DNA from 4 places in the Kitasatospora sp. NPDC059327 genome. Region 3 is predicted to be linked to each of the others. Evidence: riboswitches for the same ligand, from Rfam matches in the RefSeq annotation. Region 3 holds a riboswitch; each other region holds the start of a gene.

Region 1 (2,849 bases), on a different contig from region 3:
AGGTTCGGGTTGTCGGGGTGGTACTCGAAGGAGTCGATCTCCCCGTTGCCGTTCTTCCACGTCCAGAGCGCCGGCCAGGCGCCGGTGCCGGCCGGGAGCTTGACCCGGGTCTCGGCGTAGTCGCCGGTCTTCACCTGGAAGCCCTCGCCGGAGTACTCGGTGGTGAGCAGCCCGGTGTCCCAGGACTGCTTGCCGTTCTCCAGCTTGTTGGCGCCCGGCTTGGCGGTGAAGGTGGCGACGCCGCCCGAGACGCTGACGTTGTTCTTGTTCAGCCAGTCGAGCTTGTTGTCGTCCGGGTTGTGGTTGCCGTAGCGGTACGCGCTGCTCTTGTCCCCCGTCCAGCGGGAGCCGTAGGCGATCGGGCCGCTGAACTCGTCGGACCAGGTGAGCTTCTTGCCGGCGACGGGAGCGGTGGTGGCCGGGGTGCTCGTCGTGGCGGTCGCCGACGGCGAGGGGGTGGGCGTGGAGGTGGCCGTGGGGGTCGGCGTGGCCGTGGGGGTCGGCGTGGGCGACGGGGTGGTGGTGCCGTCGGAGACCACGAGCCGCTGCGAGGGCAGGTTGTGCCAGGCCCCCGCGGAGTCCTGCCAGAAGCCGAACTGGGTGTAGGTGCCGACCGGCAGGGTGCGGGCACCGGTGGTGATCGACAGGCCGCCCGGGCAGATCCGCGCGTTGGCGACGTTGCCGGGGAAGTCCAGGTTGCGGCCGGCCCCGTCGCGCACGCCGACGCCCAGCGTCTTCGCGGTGAAGCAGGCCGAGGAGTGGACGGTGAGCGAGGCCGTGGAGGCCTTGCCCGCGACCATGGCGGCCGGGGCCAGCTTGTCCTGGGTGACGGTCGGCGCGGTGGCCGCCTGGGCTCCGGTCAGGGCCGGGACGCCGAGCAGGCCGGCGCCGCTGATGGCGAGCGCGCCGGTGGCGGCGAGGGCGGCCTGGCGGCCGCGGTGGGTGGGGCGGGCGTGACGCGGCGTCGCGCGCCGGGCAGGCTTCTGCATGGCGGTGTCCTCTGTGACGCCTGCGAGGTGAGCTGTCGGGTTCGGGCAGAGGTCGCCCGGCCGCCTGTGGAGCGGCTTCACCCCTAGCCTCGGTCCGCACGCGGGAGCGCGCGGGCCGGGCACTGACCTGGGTCCCCCGCTCCCGTCCGCTGTGGTGCTCGACTGCCGGCCGGCGGGTGGACAGGACTCGGCGTCCCGACGGCGGGGTCCGCGAAGGCGGACCCGTGCAGGCTAGGCAGGCCGTCCGGAAGGCGACAACTCCGGAGGGGATGTTGTCGCGCAGCTCACAGTGGAGCACCGTCGAGTTGATCAAGTGGGCGGTGGAGTTGATCAGTTGGCGGCACCGGCGACTGCCGCCCACGGCCTGTGCCTGGAGAAGGTTGTCGCCCTGCTTGTGGGCGAAGTCGATCGCGAACACCCGGTGGCCGTCGGCGGCCAGGTACTGGGCGAGCCCGGTGGACGGGCAGGCCGACGCCCCGGCGGCACCGCAGCCGCCCCCTGCGTCGGGGGCGGCCCAGGCGCGGTCGGCGTTGTCGTTGGCACCGTGGACGAGCAGCACGGGGGTCGCCCGGGTGCCGGCGTCCCAGCCGGCGGCGGAGTACAGCAGGAAGCGGCCGGAGTACGGCCGGGGGACTCCGCCGAACCAGGTGAGGCGGGCACCGTCCCGGTCGCCGCGACCGTCGGGCGGGTACTGCTCGGCACGGAAGCCGGGCGTGGTGTCGAGGTAGCGCTCGACCTTGGCCCAGCCGTTGCCGGGGGCCGGGAAGCTCGCCTCCAGGGCGGGGGCGGCGGTGTCCGGGGGCGCGGCGGCGGCGGTGGGAGTGGTGGCTCTCGCTGTGGCCGGTGGTGCGCCGAGGAGCAGCGCGGCGACGGTGAGCAGGGTGGTCAGGACGGCGGTGACGGCGGCGGGCGGACCACCGGGGGCGGACCGGGCGGGGGCGGGCCGGGCGGGGGCGGGCCGGGCGGGGGCGTCGGGCGACGCCGGGGTTCTCGGTGCGGACGGTGCGGCAGGGCATCGGCGGCTCCCTGGTCGGGCGCGGGCAGGACCGGGCCCGCGTCCCGGTGGGCCGGTGGGCCGGTGGGCCGGTGGGCCGGTGGGCCGGTGGGCCGGTGGGCCGGTGCCGGCACCGTACGGCCGGACCGCCGGGGCGCCGATGTGCCGGTGCCACACCCGACCGCCGGACCGCGTGGCGTCCGGCCCCGTGGCGTCGGGCCCCGTGGCGGGGTGCCCGCAAGTTCGCCGCGAAGGTCGGCCGGTCCGATAGGTTGGGGGTTCAGCCGTACCGCACAGACAAGAGACGAGGACCCGTCCCGCCATGACCGCGCCCCTGCCCGCCTTCGCCGGCCGCACCTACCTCTTCCAGGTCGACAACGGCGCGGCCTTCCGCAACGCCTACTCGCCCGACGGCAAGCGGCTGCGCTGGGAGGGCCTCGGCGAGTCGGCGGGCCAGTGGGAGGACGTGGCGCTGCACATCGCCGAGATCGGGCCCGAACTGTACTTCGTCAGCTGGACCGAGCAGAGCGGCATCACCGTCAGCCATGTGATGGACCTCGGCAAGCTCACGGTGCGCGCGTTCTGGACGTACGAGGGCGAGGGCGGCCGGGTCGGCGAGCTGCACACCGGGACGCTGGAGCCGGTGGCCTGAGCCGACGGACGGACGGGCCGACGGCTCAGGCCGACCGCCTGAGCCGGCCGAGCGGTTGCCCGGTCAAACGGCGTGGTCCGGCACCTTGAGGTGCTGGGAGAGCCACTCCAGCGAGGACGGCAGCAGCCTGCTCCACGTCTCGAAGTTGTGGCCGCCGGTCTTCATCATGCTGTAGGAGACCTTCATCGGGTGGTGCGCGGCGGCCACGAAGGCC
Region 2 (2,849 bases), on a different contig from region 3:
ACGAGCGGCTCTACCTGTACGTCCAGCCCGCGCCGGAGGAGGACCCGCTGGCGTACGGCGCGGCCGTGCGGCTGCTGGTCGACCACCAGCGGGCCGCGAAGCGGCTGAACGCCAAGCGGCAGGAGCGGCTGCACGCGGAGGCCGAGTGGCAGGGTGAGGTGGCGGCCGGGCTGCTGCGCCGGGCCGATCTGGTCACCTGGCCCCGGCTGTACGCGCTGCTGCTGCGCGCGGACGGCGTGGACCTCACCGACCTGGAGGCGGTCCGGGGCTGGCTGACGGCGTTCCGGGAGCTGGCGCCGGAGGACCGGCTCGCCGCGTGCGAGGGGTTGGAGGCGGCCGGCGAGCTGGACGCGGTGGACGACGGGGGCTGGGGCGACGCCCGGGCGATCAGCGTCGGGATGGCCACCGACGGTGCCCGCCGGCTCCTGGAGCAGGGGCTGATGCGGCGCAGCTACCGCAACCTGGCGGAGCTGACCGCGCTGGGCCGACCGATGCCCGACGAGCTGGCCGGGGACTTCGGGGCGTTCGAGGAGGCCGCCGTGGAGGCGGCGCTGGACCTGGCCGGCGAGTGGACGGTACCGGGGCTGCCCCGGCTGCTGGTGGAGGAGTTCCCGGAGCTGGCTCCGGAGCCGGGCCAGGAGGAGATCGACGCGTACCTGGCGCAGCTCTCCGAAGCCCCCGACGGAGCCCCCGACGACGCAGCCGACGACGCAGCCGACGAGGGGGTCGAGCCCTGGGAGGCCGAGGAGGCCGACGGGACCGGGGCGACCGAGGTCCGGGACGCCCCAGGGGTCTGAGACACGCCGGTGCCCCGGCCGTCGTGGTGACGGCCGGGGCACCGTGGCGTGCTGTCAGGGGGTGATGCCGCGCTGCTCGAACCAGGTCTCCGGGTCGACCGGGGCGCCGCCACCGGGGCGGACCTCCAGGTGCAGGTGCGGGCCGGTCACGTTGCCGGTCGCGCCGACCTTGCCGAGCTGCTGGCCGGGGACGACCTTGCCGGAGCCCTTGATGATCGAGGAGAGGTGGCAGTACCAGATCTCGGTGCCGTCGGGCAGCGTCTCGACGATCCGGTAGCCGTACGACCCGGCCCAGCCGGCCGAGGTGATGGTGCCCTGGCCGACCGCGTACACCGGGGTGCCGGTGTCGGCGGCGAAGTCCAGGCCGGTGTGCAGGTGGGCCCAGTAGGAGGCGCTCTGGCCGTAGTGGGCGGAGAGGTCGTAGTCGCGCACCGGCAGGTTGATGGCGGCGAGCTTGGCCTTCTCGGCCGCCTCGGCGGCGAGCTTGGCCTCCTGCTGCTGGGCGGCGCGCTTGGCCTCGGCCTCCTTGGCGGCCTGGAGGCGGGCGCCCTCCTCGGCGGCGGTGCGCTGGCTGTCGGCCTGCAGCTGGATCCGGGCGGCGAGGGCGAGGCCCGGGTCCGCGGAGAGCGCGACCGGCGTCTCGTCCGGGGCCTCGACGGCCGGGGCGGCGGCCGGGGTGGCGGAGGCGAAACCGGTCGCGCCGAGGGTGGCGGCGACGGCGGTGACGCCGAGCAGCGGAGCGGTGCCGCGGGTCTGACGGGGCATCCGGTGCCGGTTGGCCTCGGCGGCCTGCGGGCCGCCGTCGGCGGGCCCGCCGAACTCGCCCGGGTGGGCGGGCGGCCAGGGGTGGTCGAGCAGCTGGGTGCCGGCGGGGGAGCCGGGCAGGTGTGCCGGAGAGTGCGACGACGCCACGGAGGCGCGCTCCTTTCCTTCCTTCGCGCCTACCGGGTTAGCTGACGGGTTCGGAGCAGGAAGGTCTCCTACGGCTGGGCGGGCCCGGCCGATTCACCCCAAGGAACGTGGTTCCCCGGCTCCCTGGCCTGCCCGGAGGCCGGCCGGCGGGATTAGGCGACGGCGCACGGTGCCGTCTGGGTACGGCGTTGCGGACCGCGCTGCGTTATCAAACGTTAATCCTAGGAGCCCCTGATTCCAAGCCGTCCGTTCGGGACAGCCGGATACAACTCGGACACCGCGCGACCCGATGGGCGTTTTGGGCGGATTGGCGGCAACTGACACTACCGAACGTGATTGGACGTCAACGAACGACCCCCTATCTGAGTACTCCTACTCATGTGCGGCCCGGACCGGCGCCGCCATCCTGACGCCATGAACGCACCGATGCAGTCACGCACCACGGCCGCGTACTACCTCCAGGCCGTCCTCTCCTTCGCCCTCTCCGGCGGCGCCCTCGCCGTCGGGATCGCCTACCTGCCGGTCGGCGGCTGGACCCGCGCCTTCCTCGCGATCGGACTGCTCTACACCGTCACCTCCGCCTTCACCCTGGCCAAGGTGATCCGGGACCGGCAGGAGACCAACGAGATCGTCACCCGGGTGGACCAGGCGCGGCTGGAGAAGCTGCTCGCCGAGCACGACCCGTTCAAGGTGGAGGGGGTCTGAGCATCGACGCCGGGGCACGCCGGGAGCCCGGCCGCGGACCCGCTTGACGGCTAAGACTATTAGCCTTAGCTTTATGGCTATCGGCACACAGTCGATGTCCCGGCGGACCGAGGAGGCCCCCATGCCCGGCACCTTCACCCCCAGCACCCAGTACCTCGACGTCCCCGGCGGCCGGCTGGCCTTCGACGACACGGTGCGGGGCGACGGCGCCCCCGTCGTCCTGCTCCCGGGGATGCTCGACAGCCGGGCCGCGTACCGGCACCTGCGCCCGCTGCTGGTGGCCGCGGGCCACCGGGTGATCACCCTGGACCTGCGCGGCTTCGGCGAGTCCTCGATCGACTGGGACGACTACTCGCCGGCCGCGATCGCCACCGACGTGCTCGCCCTGCTGGACCACCTCGGCATCGGCCGCGCCGCGCTGGTCGGCAACTCCTA
Region 3 (2,849 bases):
GGGTGGCCGAGTTCGAGCCCCGGGTGCAGCAGCTCACCGACCGGCTGATCGACGGCTTCGCGGAGCGCGGCTCGGCGGACCTGATCCACGAGTTCGCCTTCCCGCTCCCCATCTACGCGATCTGCGACCTGCTCGGCGTGCCGGCCGAGGACCAGGACGACTTCCGGGACTGGGCGGGCATGATGATCCGCCACGGCGGGGGGCAGCGCGGCGGGGTCGGGCGCGCCGTCAAGCGGATGCGCGCCTACCTCGCGGAGCTGATCCACCGCAAGCGGGCCGATCTCGGGGACGACCTGATCTCCGGCCTGATCCGGGCCAGTGACCACGGTGAGCACCTGACCGAGAACGAGGCCGCGGCGATGGCCTTCATCCTGCTCTTCGCCGGTTTCGAGACGACCGTCAACCTGATCGGCAACGGCACCTACGCGCTGCTCCGCGACCCCGGGCAGCGGGCGCTGCTGCAGGATTCGATCGCCCGTGGCGAGACCGGCCTGCTGGAGACCGGGATCGAGGAACTCCTGCGCTACGACGGGCCGGTGGAGCTCGCCACCTGGCGGTTCGCGACCAGCCCGCTGACCATCGGCGGAGTGGAGATCCCGGTCGGTGACCCGGTGCTGGTGGTGCTGGCGGCGGCGGACCGGGACCCGGCGCGGTTCGCCGACGAGAACACCCTGGACCTGGCCCGGACCGACAATCCGCACCTGGGCTTCGGGCACGGCATCCACTACTGCATCGGCGCTCCGCTGGCCCGTTTGGAGGGTCGGTCGGCGCTCGCCACCCTGCTCACCCGGCTGCCCGATCTGCGACTCGCCGAGAGCCCGGAGAACCTCCGCTGGCGCGGTGGTCTGATCATGCGTGGACTTCGCGACCTCCCGGTGGAATTCACTCCCGAGAAGCGGTCCGAAGAACCCTAGACCGGACTCCGGGCAATCCGCCCGGCGATTGCCCCGAACCGCGTCCGGATGCCGCCCCTTCGGGCAGCCGACCACTGACGGGGTGTCGCCGTCACGCCCGCACGCGGGACATGAACCACCATCAACCAGGACATAGGGGCGTCGTTGGTAGGCGATCGGCCACGCGCCGTAATTTATGTGTGATACCTGCGATATGAGCTTGTTATTGATGTGAGGATCTGTCTACCCTCCCTGGAGTTCGCAGCTGCGGACCTCGTGCGCGGAACGCCGAATCCTGCCCGCCGCGTCACGGGAAACCGACCAGAACCCTGGGCAGGGGCGGGGGAACCAGGTTTGTTGCCGTCCCCCACGGCTTGGGGTGAAGCCGCCCGCGCGGGCAGAAAGCCTGCGCGCCACGCGGCCGGGCCACCTCCCGGTCCGAACCCGACAGCTCACCTCGCAGGCGTGCGGAGAGGAACGTCCCCATGCTCTTCGTCGGAACCGGCCGTCATCGCCGTCGTACCCAGGCCGAGAAGGCCATCGCCGTGGCCGGGGTGGCCGGCGTCGGACTCGCGCTGCCGCTCCTCACCGCCACCGGCGCCTCCGCCGCCCCGGCCTCGACCTGGGACGCGGTCGCCCAGTGCGAGAGCGGCGGCAACTGGGGCATCAACACCGGCAACGGCTTCTACGGTGGCCTGCAGTTCACGCCCAGCACGTGGAAGGCGTACGGCGGTACCTCGTACGCGCCGCAGGCCAACCAGGCCACCAGGGCGCAGCAGATCTCGGTCGCCGAGAAGGTCCTCGACTCCCAGGGCCCGGGTGCCTGGCCGGTCTGCTCCCAGAAGGCCGGTCTGAGCAAGGGCGGCGCCCAGGCGTCGGTCGACACCTCCGAGGACGCCGCGCCGACCGCGTCGAAGCCGGCCCAGTCGAAGCCCGCCCGGTCGAAGGCCGATCAGAAGCCCGCGCAGCAGCAGGCCCAGAAGCCCGCGTCGAAGCCGGTGCAGCAGGCCCCGAAGGCGGCCGGCCAGCAGAACACGTACCAGCAGAACTCGTACCAGGAGGACCGGACCCCGGGCTTCTCCGGCCAGTCCGGCTGGGACGCCGACACGAAGGTCTTCTGGTACCAGAGCGGCGGCGCCTGGTACTGGACCAGCCACCAGGACGTCTACCAGCAGTACGCCGGCCAGGCCGGCGGCTCGGCCGCCGCCCACGGCGCTCCGGCCGCCCCCGCCGCGGCCCAGCAGCGCGCCGGCCACGGCTACACCGTCCAGTCGGGTGACACCCTGTCGACCATCGCCTCCGCCCAGGGCGTGTCCGGCGGCTGGCAGGCGCTGTACGACGGCAACCGCGGCGCCGTCGGCACCGACCCGAACCTGATTCTCCCGGGCCAGGTGCTCGACCTCGGCTGACGCCCGTCGGTGCGGTGATTCCACGAAGGGGGCCGATCCGGTCCCCTTCGTCCGCATCTGGCCTGTTTCTCTGGGGCAACCAGGTGAACTACTGGCGGGTAGCCGGGCCACACCCTGAGACGGGACCGAGGTCGACGTGGTCCCGAGAGCCCGTGCGGTTAGGCTCTGGTCGTAACGACTCCGCAATCGTCCGGCCGACCGCACCCATCGTCAGCCGGACCTGCTTCCGCTAGGAGATGCCTCGTGCCGTCCATCGATGTCGTCGTAGCCCGTGAGATTCTCGACTCGCGTGGCAACCCCACGGTCGAGGTCGAGGTCGGCCTCGACGACGGCAGCACCGGCCGTGCCGCTGTCCCCTCGGGTGCCTCCACCGGTGCCTTCGAGGCGCTGGAGCTGCGCGACGGTGACAAGAACCGCTACTTCGGCAAGGGCGTGGAGAAGGCCGTCCTGGCCGTCATCGAGCAGATCGGCCCCGAGCTGGTCGGCTACGACGCCACCGAGCAGCGCCTGATCGACCAGGCCATGCTGGACCTGGACGCCACCCCGG
Region 4 (2,849 bases), on a different contig from region 3:
CGCGGCGGTCAGCACCAGCGCGCGGGCGAGCGCGCCGGGCAGGGGGGAACGGCGGTGCACGGCCATACGACGGTGGCTCCGATCCTGGGCCGGGGGCCCCGCCGCCGCACCGGAGCGGGCGGCTCTAGAGCGGGAGTCCGGTGGCAGACGTTAGCGAGTCCGGGCGAGCGAGTCCAAACCCCTCTCAACCCGAATATTTGACCCGCATTCGGACATCAGACCGGTCCACCGCGAAAGCCGCAGGCCCGGCCTCCCGCGAGGGGAGACCGGGCCTGCGGCAGCGGACGTCGGATCAGACACGCACGATGGCCGAGATCGGCAGCATGCTGGCGGTCTCGTACCGGACGTTCGCACCGGGCTTCGGCGCGTGGATGACCTGGCCGCCACCGACGTAGATGGCGACGTGGCTGCGGTCCGCGCGGTAGATGATCAGGTCACCGGGCTGGGCGTTGGCGATGTTGGTGCCGACGTTGGTGCCGACGGTGGCCTGGGCCTGCGAGGTGCGCGGCAGCGACACGTCGGCCTGGGCGTAGGCCCAGCTGGTGAGGCCGGAGCAGTCGAACGAGCCCGGGCCGGAGGCGCCGTAGACGTACGGCGCGCCCAGCTTGCTCTCGGCGGCGGCGATCGCGGCGGCGGCGCGCGAGCCGTTGGCGGCGGGCGCGGACGGCGCGGCGGCCGCGGCCGGGGCGGCGGGCTTGGCGGCCGACGAGGACGAGCCGGCCAGGTTGTCCCGGGTGTTGTCGCGGGAGGCCCGGTCGGCGTCCGCCTTGGCCTTGGCCTCGGCCTTGGCGGCGTCCGCCTTGGCCTTCGCCTCGGCGGCGGCCTTCTCCTCGGCCGCGCGCAGCGCCTGGCGCTCCTGCTCGGTCAGCGTGTTGAGCAGGTCCTGGGCCTTGGCCAGCTTGCCCTGGACCTCCTCCTTGGAGGCCTTCAGCTGCTGGGTGGTGGCTTCGAGCTCGGCGAGCTTGCCCTGGGCCTCGTTGCGGTCCTGGTCGAGCCTGCGCTGCTGCTCCTGAAGGTCCTTCAGGGCGTTGGACTGGGTGCTGCCGGCCTGGTTGATCGCACCGGCCTGGGTGAGGAAGCTGTCCGGGCTGGACGAGAGCATCAGCTGGACGGTCGGCGATATGCCGCCGTTGCGGTACTGCTCGCCGGCGATCTCGGCCAGGCCGCCCTGGGCCTCGGTCACCGAGGCCTGCTGGCGGGCCACCTTGTCCTGCAGCTCACCGACCTGCTTCTGCAGCTCCTGCTGCTTGGCCTGGGCGCCGTTGAGCTTCTCGGTGGCCTGCTCGGCCTGCTCGTTGAGCTGGTCGACCTGCTCCTTGACCTGGTCCTTGGTCGGCGTCGGGTCGGCGTGGGCGCCGGACTGCGCGGAGAGGGCGACCGCCGCTGCGGCGACACCGGTCAGGATCGAGACCCGGGCGCGGCCGGCGGGCTTGGGACGACGATGGGACGCCACGAAGGCGGACTCCTTCTTCCTACGTCCGCCTACCGGGTGAGCTGACGGGTTCGGGCCGGAAGCGTGCCCTACGACGCCTCACCGACCGTTCTCACGGTCGACCTGGCGCCGATTCACCCCGGAGGAACATGGTTCCCCGGCTCCGCTCCACAGCGCCCCCGACCACTGGGCTCCCCGTCGGGCAGACGACCTGCCCCGCTGCTTCACGAACTCGACGGCAACCCCCGCCGCCACCCGGACTGGGTGATCGACTGTGCGGTGGTTCGAGGCACGACCCTAGTAACAGAACCGTGATCCGTTCAAATCCTTGTCAGAAAAATGCCGGAAGAATATCCAAGTTCACTTGTGAATATGACCGAGTGTGATCAATGATCTACGCGGAGCTGATCGTTTGTCACCGCGACGCCGTGAACGCCGACGCCACCCCCGATCAGGGGGTGGCGTGGATCACAAGGCCGCGTCCCGGCCCGCGGGCGTGTCGTGCCGGTCCGTCAGACCCGGCGGATCGCGTTGATCGGCATCGCGTCGGCCTTCATCACCTTCACCACGTCACCGGTGTGCGGCGCGTGCACCACCATGCCGTTGCCGATGTACATCCCGACGTGGCTGCGGTCGGCGCGGTAGATGATCAGGTCGCCCGGCTGGGCCTCGGCGAGCGAGGGCACCCGGCTGCCGTAGTTGGCCTGCGCCTGCGAGGTGCGCGGCAGCGTGACGCCGGCCTTGGCGTACGACCAGACCATCAGGCCGGAGCAGTCGAAGCCGCTCGGCCCGGTGGCGCCCCACTGGTACGGCGAACCCTGCTTGCTCATCGCGTTGGCGACGGCCGCCCCGGCCATGCCGCTGGCCTGCGGCAGACTGCCCAGGTCGGCCCGCTCGCTGCCGCGCGAGGCCCGGTCCGCCTGCTGCTGGGCGGCCTTCAGCGCCGCCCGGTCCGCCGCGCTCAGCGAGTTCAGGAGGTCCTGAGCCTCCTTGAGCTTCTTGTTGACCTCCGCCTTGGACTGGTTCAGGTCCTTGGTGGTGCTGTCCAGGGAGGCCAGGATCGCGGCCGCCTCCGCCTTCTGCTGGTCCAGCCGGCGCTGCTGGTCCTGGAGGCCCTTGAGCGCGTCGGCCTGGCTGGAGCTGGCCTGCTGGACGCTGGACGCCTTGTCCAGGTAGCCGGACGGGTCGGAGGAGAGCATCAGCTGGACGGACGGGTCGATGCCGCCGGTGCGGTACTGCGCGCCCGCCACCTCGGCCAGCCCGGCCTGAAGCTGGGTCATCTGGTCCTGGCCGCGCGCCACCTGGTCCTGGAGCTGGTCCGACTGCTTGCGCAGCTGGTCGGCCCGCTCCTTGGCGCCGTTGTACTTCTCGGTGGCCTGCTCGGCCTCCTCCTGCAGCTGGTCGATCTGCGCCTTCA

What was found. Region 3 has a riboswitch for cyclic di-AMP ahead of ACFXHB_RS37060 (transglycosylase family protein). Riboswitches for the same ligand answer to the same signal wherever they lie in the genome.
Region 1: linked by a shared signal. The riboswitch ahead of ACFXHB_RS01650 (hypothetical protein) and the one ahead of ACFXHB_RS37060 (transglycosylase family protein) in region 3 are both predicted to bind cyclic di-AMP.
Region 2: linked by a shared signal. The riboswitch ahead of ACFXHB_RS26990 (M23 family metallopeptidase) and the one ahead of ACFXHB_RS37060 (transglycosylase family protein) in region 3 are both predicted to bind cyclic di-AMP.
Region 4: linked by a shared signal. The riboswitch ahead of ACFXHB_RS11325 (NlpC/P60 family protein) and the one ahead of ACFXHB_RS37060 (transglycosylase family protein) in region 3 are both predicted to bind cyclic di-AMP.

The regions. Positions count from the first base shown of each region.
Region 1 covers NZ_JBHYYB010000002.1:98,569-101,417, forward strand. The annotation lists gene ACFXHB_RS01650 (hypothetical protein) at 1-989, opposite strand, end outside; cyclic di-AMP (ydaO/yuaA leader) riboswitch at 992-1,156, opposite strand; gene ACFXHB_RS01655 (hypothetical protein) at 2,306-2,635, shown strand; gene ACFXHB_RS01660 (alpha/beta hydrolase) at 2,699-2,849, opposite strand, start outside.
Region 2 covers NZ_JBHYYB010000050.1:37,664-40,512, reverse strand. The annotation lists gene ACFXHB_RS26995 (hypothetical protein) at 1-797, shown strand, start outside; gene ACFXHB_RS26990 (M23 family metallopeptidase) at 852-1,709, opposite strand; cyclic di-AMP (ydaO/yuaA leader) riboswitch at 1,722-1,878, opposite strand; gene ACFXHB_RS26985 (YiaA/YiaB family inner membrane protein) at 2,124-2,414, shown strand; gene ACFXHB_RS26980 (alpha/beta fold hydrolase) at 2,488-2,849, shown strand, end outside.
Region 3 covers NZ_JBHYYB010000102.1:7,977-10,825, reverse strand. The annotation lists gene ACFXHB_RS37065 (cytochrome P450) at 1-914, shown strand, start outside; cyclic di-AMP (ydaO/yuaA leader) riboswitch at 1,203-1,373, shown strand; gene ACFXHB_RS37060 (transglycosylase family protein) at 1,379-2,302, shown strand; gene eno (phosphopyruvate hydratase) at 2,546-2,849, shown strand, end outside.
Region 4 covers NZ_JBHYYB010000013.1:149,080-151,928, forward strand. The annotation lists gene ACFXHB_RS11320 (NlpC/P60 family protein) at 1-66, opposite strand, end outside; gene ACFXHB_RS11325 (NlpC/P60 family protein) at 293-1,453, opposite strand; cyclic di-AMP (ydaO/yuaA leader) riboswitch at 1,464-1,618, opposite strand; gene ACFXHB_RS11330 (NlpC/P60 family protein) at 1,945-2,849, opposite strand, start outside.